Regions from separate parts of the Brevibacillus sp. NPDC058079 genome, predicted to be linked through region 2. Evidence: predicted binding sites of a transcription regulator. Region 2 holds the regulator's gene; each other region holds the start of a gene.

The links. Region 2 encodes LexA, which represses DNA repair genes until DNA is damaged. Its sites were predicted from a motif close to CGAACATATGTTCG; they were not measured.
Region 1: ACFVS2_RS08010 (YhjD family protein) is a predicted target of LexA. The motif match lies at 2,153-2,166, and genes of this name have one in related genera.
Region 3: ACFVS2_RS09555 (YhjD family protein) is a predicted target of LexA. The motif match lies at 1,683-1,696, and genes of this name have one in related genera.

The regions. Positions count from the first base shown of each region.
Region 1 is NZ_JBHVSO010000002.1:290,297-294,553, forward strand. It holds gene ACFVS2_RS07995 (MvdC/MvdD family ATP grasp protein) at 1-105, opposite strand, end outside; gene ACFVS2_RS08000 (hypothetical protein) at 371-1,216, opposite strand; partial or broken gene ACFVS2_RS08005 (Y-family DNA polymerase) at 1,923-2,075, opposite strand; gene ACFVS2_RS08010 (YhjD family protein) at 2,328-2,711, shown strand; gene ACFVS2_RS08015 (DNA polymerase IV) at 2,708-3,949, shown strand; gene ACFVS2_RS08020 (YolD-like family protein) at 3,946-4,257, shown strand, end outside.
Region 2 is NZ_JBHVSO010000001.1:1,402,918-1,407,174, forward strand. It holds gene ACFVS2_RS06300 (HelD family protein) at 1-1,045, opposite strand, end outside; gene crcB (fluoride efflux transporter CrcB) at 1,084-1,449, opposite strand; gene ACFVS2_RS06310 (DUF896 domain-containing protein) at 1,546-1,743, opposite strand; gene yneA (cell division suppressor protein YneA) at 1,820-2,158, opposite strand; gene lexA (transcriptional repressor LexA) at 2,321-2,944, shown strand; gene ACFVS2_RS06325 (DUF456 domain-containing protein) at 2,995-3,480, opposite strand; gene ACFVS2_RS06330 (DUF4269 domain-containing protein) at 3,589-4,164, shown strand; gene ACFVS2_RS06335 (SOS response-associated peptidase family protein) at 4,161-4,257, opposite strand, start outside.
Region 3 is NZ_JBHVSO010000002.1:649,067-653,323, forward strand. It holds gene ACFVS2_RS09545 (hypothetical protein) at 163-309, opposite strand; gene ACFVS2_RS09550 (helix-turn-helix domain-containing protein) at 1,035-1,244, opposite strand; gene ACFVS2_RS09555 (YhjD family protein) at 1,300-1,665, opposite strand; gene ACFVS2_RS09560 (matrixin family metalloprotease) at 2,311-2,940, shown strand; gene ACFVS2_RS09565 (hypothetical protein) at 2,992-3,711, shown strand; gene ACFVS2_RS09575 (ankyrin repeat domain-containing protein) at 4,253-4,257, opposite strand, start outside.

The sequences.
Region 1 (4,257 bases), on a different contig from region 2:
TCTGTCGACATTGAGACGAAAGAATGGGACAGAAGATCCATAACGGTTTATTATATAATCCGCGGTCAAATCTCGTGTACTAGTCACTATCAGTATTGCTTTCAACAATATCACCCTACCATTTAATACGAGCTGTTTAACTACCCGTTTAGAGGCAATTATATCATTTTAGCTAGAAATACAGGCATTTATACAAACATATGTAAAGGCAAAGCATTCACTTATTGTACTAACCTCCCCGTCTGCATCGCGATTTAAAAAAAGACTCTAAGCAATAGATTTTTCCCCTCCAAAATCAGCGATTTATCTCAATGGTACTTACCCTCATCCGTAAAAATGATATATACAGTGGATGTTTATACTTTTATCTTCACGTTTGGAACCTCTCTAGTCTAAACTCTTTTCTGTTCTGCCAATCACAAATAAGCCCTTCTTTAAATTCTTCACCTTGGTAATTATCTGTTAGTTTCACTTTTCCAGGGAACTCACCATAAAAGCTTACATATGCAAATAGACAATTGTCTTTTGTACATAAAATCACATAATGAGATTTATCAGGAAAGTTATTCACATATGCGCCAATTTCTGAATTTGTACTAGCTTGGTCTGATTCAATATATTTAGATATATTACTTAAATTGATAATACTCTCACGGACTCCATCAAAAATCTCATTACATACATAGTTTGTTCCTTTAAAAAAAGTGAGGGCATTAAAAGCCGTTTTAAGATACAGAAAAAAGAAAGTATTAAAATCTGTATCCATTTGGTCCGTGTATTTAAAAACCGATTGATTGAAATTTTGTGGTTTAGCTAAATCTCTGAAATGATTTAATTCATGCATCATTAGCATCGGCAACAACAACTCATGTGCTAAATAGTCCATATTTATTGTTTTATGAGAAGTGCTAGCATACCATTTCTCTCCATAATAACCTATTACAATAAAATGCTTTTTTGTCGGATATGACATATGTACTAATTTATATACTTTTATCTTATTTTTAAAAAATTGTGTGAGTTTTTTGTTTAATGAGATGTGGTAATGCTCAACTGATTGTTCATTTAAATTTGTAGACACATACATCGGGAAAACCGTATTCTCTTCATCGTCAAAATTAAGTACTATTTGTGGGATAATATATGATTGTCCTGCGAATATAAATCCCAATAGAAATTCTAAAGCGTCTTCTCCCTCTTGTTTTAGCAAGCGCATAATTGGAGATTTTATCTTTTTTACATTTAAGCTCCCCCTTTTTCCTGGTCCAAAATTTCTTCTGTTAACAGCAATAGCCGAATTTCTTAATGCGACTGTTTCTAATTTTGAAAACTTCTCATTCGCTTCGTCTGATACAGTACCTTTCTTAAGTGTTTGAATTCCACCTAAACCTGCTGGTATTATGTGTTCTTCTTTATCGAAGTGTAAGAATTGGTCAGTTTTCTTATAATAGATACAGTATCCTATTGTAATCGCCCCTTTTGAATAATTTCTTTTATATATGCTTAATCCTATGGTGTAATTTTACAATAATCAATCAATCAACAACTACTCAGTAGCTCTTGCCCTCTTTTGATAATCTATTTTATGACACATTCGGTTCATATGCTTTTCCAATCTTTTGTCTCTTTCTTGAGAATATGAGAAGGCTACCATTTTGGCAGCCTTCTCATATTCTCACTTATCAATACACCTTAGTTCCTCTATCCCATTCCGATCATTCAGAAGCGTTCTATATTCTTGTTATTAAAATACCTTACTTATAAATATTATGTTATTTTACAGAACCATGGGGAACTAAACCACTTATTTGGACGTGCTAAGTAGTTGGATTGCTATTGAATAATGTACAGGCGAAAATGTCTAATATCCCTTGCTATAGCTGCTTTTTTAAATTATGTACATATATATTCGTCGGTCTTCAGGCCATCTTGGCCAGTACCTTGTTCTCCCCGATGCCTACCCGACAGTTGATTCCCGTCTCCATCCAGACGCGCTGCCGAATCTGTGCAGCCATCTGCAACGGATCACCAAACAGATGGACGCTGCCTGTCACGTCGAGAAACTGCTCGTCGATTCTGTTTTCATTTTATTGTTCATGATAAGTAAACCAAATAAGTCACTGACCTTGGAAAAAAATGTGCTCTTGAAACAGGAATATTTGTTCGGTATTCTGTATACAATAACAAAGGGAACAAACGTTCTTGTCGGAGGGTGATTCTATGTCTTGGAATTTAGAAAAGCACCAAGGCTGCCGTAGCGTTGAAACCATCTATTTTAATCGAAGTTGTATTCTATCCTTGTCCCTAGTAGCAAAGAAGCAATTAGGATGACGCAAATCCCTTTGCAAACTGAAGAAGAATCTCAATTCATTAAAGAGTACATTCTTCTCCCCATCATTTTGGATATCTTGGAAAAGGATATCAAAACTTTGGATTCTGTACCGTTAAAAATGCCTACTATTTATGCCAGAACCTTACGCCATGTACAAGACCTGATTACTATCGATTTATTGGGAATACGCAAATATCTGAATAAACATGGGATAAAAGTGTATGAACAAAACTGGACTAAACTCGGTATAGAAGCAAGGTACTTATGTCGCGGTTATCATCACCAATTTTCAATGCTACGGGGCTTAGTGAAAGCTGAAGTGGAGAAAAAGCTAAGCGAATATTTAAATATTGATCTGGCTGGTGAAATAAACTCATGAGTAAACAATTAGATCGAGTCATTATGCTGGCAGATTGCCAATCTTTTTACGCGAGTGTGGAAAAAGCAGCTCATCCTGAATATAAAAATAAACCGCTTGTTGTTGCCGGTGATCCTACGCGGCGATCAGGGATTATTCTAGCTGCTTGTCCCATAGCCAAAAAACATGGTATTACAACGGCAGAACGGTTGGGAGAAGCTCTTGCTAAGTGTCCAGAGGCGGTTGTGATTCGGCCCCGTATGGAGGAATATATTCGGGTATCTCTTCAGATTACCGAAATTCTACAATCTTATACAGATCTAGTGGAACCATATAGCATTGACGAACAGCACCTCGACATAACGGCTAGTTTGAAGCTTTTCGGCTCCCCCGTCACGATTGCTAAAAACATTCAGCAAAGAGTGATGAACGAGACAGGCGTCCGCACAAGGATCGGGATTAGTTACTGCAAAGTCGTAAGTAAAATGGCTTGCGATAATTTCGCAAAAAAAAATGAACGAGGTATTTTTACCCTTTCGAAGGTGGATCTCCCAACCATACTTTGGCCACTACCGGTGAACAAAATGTTTATGGTTGGATCAAGAATGACACAACATCTCACCCGAATGGGCATCATGACAATCGGTGATCTGGCAAATACCTCTCTCACCACTCTAAAACGCAAATGGGGTATTAACGGAGAAGTTCTATGGTGTATCGCTAACGGCATAGATTCTTCACCGGTAAGTCCAAACACCCATAACCACCAAAAAGTGATCGGTCATCAAATAACGTTACCGAGAGATTATTACACGTTGCAAGAAATCTTAGTTCCCCTTTTGGAACTATCAGAATTGGTATGCCAAAGATGCCGTGCCAAGGGGTATATGGGATGGGTTGTATCCGTAGGTTGCCGGGGAGCAGACTTCAATCGTCCCACGGGGTTTCATCGGCAGATGACATTAACTGACCCAACAAGTCTTACAGGTGATGTCTACAAAGCTGCGACCATGTTGTTAGAGCGACACTGGGATGGATCTCCTATACGCAGTATCGGAGTAAGCCTAAGTCAACTTGTCAGCGATGAGGAATTTCAGTTAGTTTTGTTCGATGACCGTGAGAAGAAGCTTGCATTGGAAAAGACCACCGATATGATTAAGCAAAGATTTGGAAATGCATCGATTATGCGAGCAGTATCCCTAACAAAAGCAGGTCAAGCAAAAGATCGTTCTCAAAAAATTGGAGGCCACTATAAATGAGCAAAAAGCTGCAAGGTAATGGCTTGTTTGAATCTTCACGGATGATGCTTCCAGAGCACAAGGAAGCATATCTTGAGCATCAACAAAATTTGAAAAAAAAGACCCGTCCATTGTTAGACGGACAGGAAACGGAACTCTTTGCACATATGATTTCTGAATCGATGTTTACCGGCAGAGAAATAAAAATCGTCTTATTTGACATGTTTGAGGAAAAAATAGCAACAGGTAGAGTTATCGATGTTGATCAACAAAAAAGGGCAATAAAATTAGCAAACGTAATGGATCGTCAGTTGATTCCCTTCGATAAT
Region 2 (4,257 bases):
GCTTCTTAAAAGGAATTCTTGTTTCGACGATATGCCGAATGTATTGCTCCAGCGCCTCCCGACAAGCGAGCGATCCTTTGAAACGAAGCCTGTTTCGCGTCATTTCTTGCTGGCGCTCATCTTGCCCCTCTTCGAAGAACAATTGAAGAGGTTTATCAGGACTCACGATTTTCCATCCTTTTGGCAGCAGTGGCTTCACAAGACGCGCTGCCCAGTCTACAAAAGTAGACTGTTGAACGTCATCCACGCCGAGTTCAGGTAAAACCTCGGATATATAGGTAAGAAACATCCGGTTAGGTGCAAACACCATGAACTTTTTGGACATCATGGAATCCTGATAGTTATAAATCAAATAGGATAGTCGGTGCAGCGCGATGGTCGTTTTTCCGCTCCCCGCTACTCCTTGCACAACAATGGGCCGTTCTTTTTCCGCCCGGATAATATCATTTTGCTCGGATTGAATCGTAGCGACGATATCTTTTAGCCTGCTATCGTTCGCCTGATTCAGATTGGCTGCCAAAAATTCATCGATGAAGCCCTCTTGCAAAAATTCGTCGGGATGCCCCATTTCGCGGTTAATCGTTTCTTTTACCGCTCCATCATAGATGCCGACGATCTTTTCGTCTTCGATCGCAAAATTACGCTTTAATCGAACTTCACCACGCACAATTTCGCGTCCCATCCGGTAAAACGCGTCTTTGCTCTCACCGGAATAATAAAGACTGGCGATAGGCGCGCGCCAATCCACGACGACAGAATCAAACGTATCGCTGCGTACAATTCCTCGTTTTCCTATGTATACCTGATCCAGCTCGTAGATCTCATCTTTCAAAAAATCCACTCTGCCGAAATACGGCTTCTCTCGACCTTGATCTTCGAGGTAGCGCAAATCCTTAGCCTTTTTATAGTTAACGACCTGTTTCACATAGTCATCTGTTGCCTCGCGAATTTCATTGCGAAGCTGCTCCATTTCTTCGTCGATCGCTGAAATTGTTTCATCCAGCTTTTTTTGTTCCAATTCATAATCACGATGCTGTGTACTCACATTCATTCCCCCTCACATGTATCGTGTCATTGAACGTATTAAGACCATTGCCTAGCCAACCATATTCCAACCCCACAAGAAAGTAGTCCGACTCCCAAACTGAGAAGAGCGTACAAAGTGCCACGCAACAGGTGACCTTCTCCCCAAAAAGAAACCACTTCCAAGGAGAAACTAGAGAACGTCGTAAATCCTCCCATGACCCCCGTTGCAAATAAAAGATAGAGTGTCGGAGATAAAATGCCACGTTCTTTCCCCAGCACGAACAAGATGCCGATGATCAAAGATCCACAAACATTGGCGATCCAAGTTCCCCACGGCCATCCCGGCTGATTCGCGAGCAAAGACAATAGGTAGCGCAAAAGTGAGCCAACTGCTCCTCCAACCGCCACAGCTATCCACGCCACCGCTTTCCCTCCCTGAATATCAAAGCGTTATGTATGTCACAGAAAAAGACACCCTAGCGTCAAGCGAGGATGTCTGTCGTATCAGTAATTGTTATCTTACTGTTTTGGCTTATTTTCTTCAAGGTCTTCCACATAACGGATGGAATCCAAATTTGCTCTCAATGAAAGCTTAACGGCGTCAATGTACTTTTGGCGCAATGCTTTTTGTTCGAGCTTTTCCTCTTCGGTCAAACCTTCTTCGCGAGATTTTTTGACCAATTCGTTAATGCGTTTAATTTCTGCGTCAGATACCACTGCTGGTTCCTCCCACTCTGTAGTAGTGCCGATTCATTATACCACATTCGAATGATCCCGCAAGACAGCCGAACACTTACGGAGTATCAGGAAGCATGAGAGTCTGACCTGGGTAAATCCTGTTGCTCTCTAAACCGTTCGCATCCTTAATCTCTATTATATAGTCGCGAACATCCATATACTGATCTGTATTGTATTGAACAGCTAACGACCATAGGCTATCTCCAGATTGTACGGTTACTTCTATTCCTTGTGGCTCCTCCATTGGCGAAGAAGCAAACACTAGTTCGGTCAATAAGTAAAAAAAGAGAGTAAATGTTATAAGAAACAAGAGAGCTTGTCCTCTCGTGATACCAAAACGAACTCGACGTTCTTCTTTTTTCTCGAAACGATTTCGTGCTGTCGATGAATTCATAATAATGGCCTCCTCGCAAACATACGTTCTGATCATTTGTAACCTCATGATAAATGAGAACATATGTTCATGTCAACAAAGAATCGAACTTATGTTTGTCGAACGCAAGCTCCCATGGTATAATATAGGAAAATATGTTCGAGAAATCAGGGGTGTCTTTCTATGTCAAAATTATCGAGTAGACAACAAGCCATCATCGAGTTCATACGAAAGGAAGTTCGTGATAAAGGATATCCGCCATCTGTACGTGAAATTGGTGAGGCTGTTGGACTAGCTTCCAGCTCAACAGTACATGGGCATTTGGCACGCTTAGAGAAAAAAGGCCTCATTCGTCGAGATCCTACCAAACCTCGTGCCATCGAATTGCTATCAGATGAAGATCGTTTTCAAGACAATTTCGAAGACTCTGTCGTCCGTGTTCCAGTAATCGGAAAAGTAACCGCTGGACAACCGATCACTGCCATTGAGGATGTGGAAGAGTACTTCCCGCTTCCAGACAATATCGTGACTTCTGACAAGGTCTATATGCTGCGCGTCTCCGGGAACAGTATGATTGATGCCGGGATTCTCGACGGAGATTACGTAATTGTTCGCCAACAGCACGTAGCGAACAATGGTGACATTGTCGTAGCCATGACAGAAGAAGACGAAGCGACCGTCAAAAGATTTTTCAAAGAAAAGAACCACTTTCGTCTCCAACCGGAAAATGCCACAATGGAACCGATCATTCTGGAGAATGTCACCATTCTCGGTAAAGTCATCGGTGTATATCGACTCATTCACTAGTTTCCACGTAAAAAAGGACAGCCTCGGCTGTCCTTTTCGTTTTCTATATGTTATCTGGCGACAAAAAACCAGATGATCATCGTAACTTGCAATATGACTTTTACGACCGCACTACCCAAAAATCCGATCAGTGAGCCTACGCCCGCTTTCACTGCTCGCTCCATCGACTGCTTCTGCACCATTAACTCTACCAGAACGACGAATACGAACGGCAAGATCAGCATACCAAACGGTGGGAAAACGAAGATCCCGAGGATAATTCCGACCGCAGCAGCAATGGACGACCACTTGGACCCTCCGTACCTTTTCACGAAGTACATGTTCGTCAGCAAGTCAGCACCATAAAGCAGAATGCTTAGAACGACCATTCCCCACCAAAAGGATGCGGGCAATCCCGCTCCCGGATCTGCAATGAAAAAGTGATAGAGCAAAAAGCCCGCCCACAGTAATATCGTATCAGGTAAAACAGGTAAAAAAATTCCTGCGATGCTTAGCAAGAACAATAACACAACCACTACCCACAAAAATATTTCCATCTACTACACTCCCTTCATCTAGGTATACGAGTGATTACCGATTTCGTTGCGTACTTATTCACTTTTGTCTAAACTATTTTAAAAGAAAGTAGACATGGAGGTAGTCTCTTGAGAAATTGGCATGATCTCTCTTATTTGGGCAGAGGAACGATGCGCCAAAAAGCGGCGTGGGAAGCGATTAAACAGACGCACATCATGGAAGTACTATCCGATTACCGTCCAGTGCTTGCCGGAACCATCCCTTTAGACATTGACGTCAAGCAAAGCGATCTAGACATTATTTGCGAGAGTCATGATCTGGAACAGTTTGAGCAGGCTGTGCGTACAGCATTTGGCTGCTTACCCGGATTTGAAGTGACACACCTAGATATAAAAAGTACTCCCACGTGCGTTATCTCGTTTTTCACAGCTGACTTTTGGTTTGAATTGTTTGCTCAACCGGTAGCTGTCGAAAAGCAAAATGCCTATCGTCATATGGACATCGAAGCACGTTTGCTAGACATAGGAGGCTTGGATGCATGCCAACATATTAGAGCTCTGAAGCAAAGCGGCATCAAAACAGAGCCTGCATTTGCTCGATACTTTCATATTCCGGGTGATGATCCATACGAGGCATTGTTGCATTTGGAGTCGTTAACCGAACAGGAATTACGACAAAAAGTTCAGCTCCTGCGAAAGGATTAATCTTCAAGCAAAGAGCCGATCTCTACTTCTTGAATACAGGAAGGATCATCATTTTTCGGACTGCCCACTTTGGCGGATACCAGATATACCATC
Region 3 (4,257 bases), on a different contig from region 2:
TCAATTTTTGTACCTATAGTATACTTCCTTGTTATTTTATTAAATCTCCAACAATTAATCCGAGCACTAAAAAGTACACAAAAATGAAAACGATAGAAACATTTATCATTAATGATGATAATCTATTAAGCCCTCCTGTTAAGATAAAGGAGGGCTACACTATTATTTGGATATGTTTGCTGCATCACGCAAAGCATTAGCAGCGTAGTGAGCGACTTCCCTGACCTCTGGATCGTTATCGCTTGCCATCCAGACCGAACCGAGAATCGCGATTACTTCCTCTGCCGATTGCTTGTCAAACTTGTTCACAGGTTTTTCCACAGCAGGTGGACTAGTATTCCACCTGCCCTCGCCGCCCAAGGCATCTTTGTAGTCTACTATGTGCCCTGCGAGCGCCTGTCCATTTTGGTACTGATAGAGGTTAGCAGCTTTCGAGAACTTGCCCCTGCTCCAGGCATAAGTCTGCCAGTAATGTTTGCAGGCTCCCCGTTCGCCATTTCCTATACAACAGCGTAAGGGCCCTATACACGGACCGAATAACAGGGCAGCTCGTTGACTGCTGCTTTCAGGTAAGCCTCAATTGCTCCATAATCTTTTGATTGTGAGTCATAGTCCACAAGACCCTCTCAACTTGCTGCAACACTACGAACGAATCACGAAGAAAAGCGGACTCCCAGCCATTCGTTTTCATGATATACGCCACAAGTTGAAAAATGTTGTCAAGCGACAACGTAGAAGGATTATGTTGTCAGAGTGGTTGGACGAGGATATAAGAAAAACCCTTGATTTCTCAAGGGTTCTAACGTTCATACTATGGTGATCCGGACTGGGTTCGAACCAGCGACCCCCACCCTGTCAATTAAGACATCACCGTATCCCCTCTTATCCCTTCATATCCTAAATCGCATAACATCAACGTTTCTAAGGTAATCAATTAACCTCTATTAACCTTAGAAATACTGCTTTTTCCGATATTTCGCCACCCATTTTGCCACCCACTTTTGATGCCAACTAAGGGGAGATATTCACTCCTCTTAGTTCCCTTCTAACCAATTAAGAAACACACTTTTTGCTACCTTAATTCTTGTTCCAGCTCTTGCTATATGGAATTGGCCTGAATTACAAAGTTCATACGCTTGGCGCTGTCCAATGTTCATTATCTGCTTTATGTCCCTTACATCTAGCACATCTGGATAAGATTCCAAAATGTTAATACTATTTTTCATATTATTATCCTCTCCCATTTGTATGTATATGTCGAATCGTTTGATTAACTTGAACAAATAAAAAACCCATCGACTAAATCGACAGGCTCCTTTTTACTTCAACAATATTTTCCATCAACTCTTCAATACGCCCCTGTCCTTCTTGCTGTAGGGTTAACTCATGCACGCAAAGAATGTCCACTTGACCACGTTTCGCCCATGCGATCAGAACCTCACTGTTTTCATTCTTTTCCTTCACAACTCGTATGCCCTTTGATTGCAGTTCTTTTGCTGCTTCCTGCTTCTTTTTAAAGGCAAGGCTCCCGACCTGTCGAAGAAGAGCCATTCCGAGGTTAGGAATTTTTAAGTCTAATGACTCCACTTTCGCCAAATCGTGCTGGATATACTTAACGGCTTGATGCCAAATTAGCCACCCCATGACTAATTCATTTGCCTCCACAGCAAACACCTCACTTGCGAACTTTTGTTCTTATATTATGTGATCACTTTTTAAACTTTTCAATGGGAATTCCGTTCGATCCGAAAATATTCCGCACTTGCACATAAAGTCGAGGTGGTAAGTCTGGAAACAGGAATGCGACTTCTCCAATTGTACTGGCTTCACACCAAGGTACGATGAAATAGAACGATGGTATCACTGGAAAGCACACTCCTTTCAATAGAGTTAACAATAACATGAAGGAGTGGGACAAAAAACTGTTCAATACAGAGATCATCTTCTTAACGTTGCCTAGCTTTTTTAGAAGTGATCTTTACAAAGTGGACAGTTTAAACAGCAGGGTCAGTCTAAGCTTTTTTTAGAAAAGCAATTATGAAATTGATTACATAGATGTTAGAGCTTATCATGATAACTTCTTTTTGAAACAACTAATAAAACGGTTACCAATTCAACATGCTCATATTCTAGCTTTCGACAAGAAATATACAATAAAATACACAATGTTACATTTTACTAAATTAACTAAATATAGTAATATATGAAAATTAGGATAAATGTACCAAAAAAAGGGGTTCCTATAATACATTCTTCAGCACGTTATCCTAAATAAAATTAGTTCAATTTAGATGAGGGAGAAATTAGATTATGAAAAAAAAATACTTAATACCAATCTTTTATGTCCTCTTAGCAGTCTTAGGGCTTAACACGATTTTCGAAAAAGAAGCCCTTGCTTTTAATATTTTCGGTTATAAGTATGATGTTCATATTAATAACCAAAAATACTGGATGAGTGATGAGGAGAATAGTCAACAAGGAATGCTGATTAAATCAGCAGTGGCAGATTGGAATGAAACAAACAACACCGGAAACACTGGGGTTAAATGGAGATTAACGGGTATTAAAAATGACTCAATTATGGACTTCACTGGATACACTTATGAAAAAGGGGTACTTGGAGTAACCATGTTTTTTCGTGGAAATAGACAAGTCCATCCATGGAATGAAAAGTATGAATTTACAACAATTCTTAGACAAAAAGATTTCGATAAGTACAAAATAGATAGTGAAGCCTATAATTTACCGATTGCACGAGAACAAGAACTTGTTTTCCAAGCTATGATTGCTCATGAGATGGGTCATGCCATCGGAATCGCTCATACTGATTTTCACAGTGATACCCTGATGTATGCGGATTCAACACCATGGACTAAATGGGGAATCTATTATCCCGATGATGATGCTATTAAAGCTGCAGCACTATTGTATGGACCCTAATTAATTTATATTTCAACACCAATTTATCAAGTGTTTGGAAGGAGAATACTAATGATTAGCATTAAGAATTTAAAATCCACAAAAAAAATAGCATTAGCTACTATTGGTTTTATAACAATTGCAGGACTTGCTGTTTACTATATAGGCGACTTAAAAAATCAAAATTTCCTTTATTCCAGTGATTCAGATTATAGAATAGTTTCTGGTGAAGCAATGTTTACCGAGACATTCACTAACGTGGAGGGTCTAGCTAAAAATGCAGATATCATAGCCGAAGCTGAAGTTATTTCTCAAGAAAATAACGCTAATTATGAAAGACTAGATGTATATACAGTCTCTGAATTAAGATTAACTAAAGTCTATAAAGGTGATGTAGAGATAGATGATACAGTATCTGTACTGGAAACTGGAGGGGAATTCGATGAAAGAGAGGTGGCCAAATATTTCGCAGGAAAGCGAGGATCTAAAGTGAATGATGATCTTGGTGAACCCAGAATAACATCGGTAGGCATTGAAGGAAGTATACCTATGAAAGAAGGAAATAAATATTTTGTTTTCTTAACAGAAGATAAAGATGACGTTTATAACATAGTAGGGTCAGTTCAAGGAAAAATAAAGATTAATGACGAGAACACCCTTGTATCCCAAGTTTCATTGGAAGTAATAGAACATGGTAATAAACATAATAATCTTTTTTTCCTGCAAGAAAATTATTCAGGAGAAAATATCTCTGAGCTTACAAACGAAGTTGAACGTATAGTCAATAACTAGCTTGACACTCCATTGATAAATACCCTTTGAGCAAATTTGCTGCCTAATTCGTCAAGAAATAACTTCTGCTTATTGTGATGAATACCTCATTTAGTAGACAGTAAGAATACCCCCCACCGGTAGGTCGATAGCTGACGCCTGAATTCAACAGGCGTTAGCATTTTTAATTTTCTTTGTGACCGACTTTGATTGTAAAATTAAATACACTCCTCAATTCACCTTTGTGCCTCGTCTAGACTTCGGATATCATACAGGTAGAACCCTTCCGATTTGAGATGGAAGAAGAAGCTCTTCACCGTAACGTTTAAACTTCTGCCCTTTCTTTGCTAACATAAAAGTGCACCCCCTAAAGTTCAAATGTCTACTTTAGGGGGTGCACTTCAAATTACCCGAGCGGCTTATTCATCGTGCGTAGCCTTAGTATAGAGCGTTTATCGATTTGCTTGCAAAAACCGTCAAAAGTGTCAGATATGTCAACCGTTCGTTCATTAACCTTACAACCTTGCTTTCCAAAAGAAAAAGCACCTAGATCGGTGCCTGTTTACT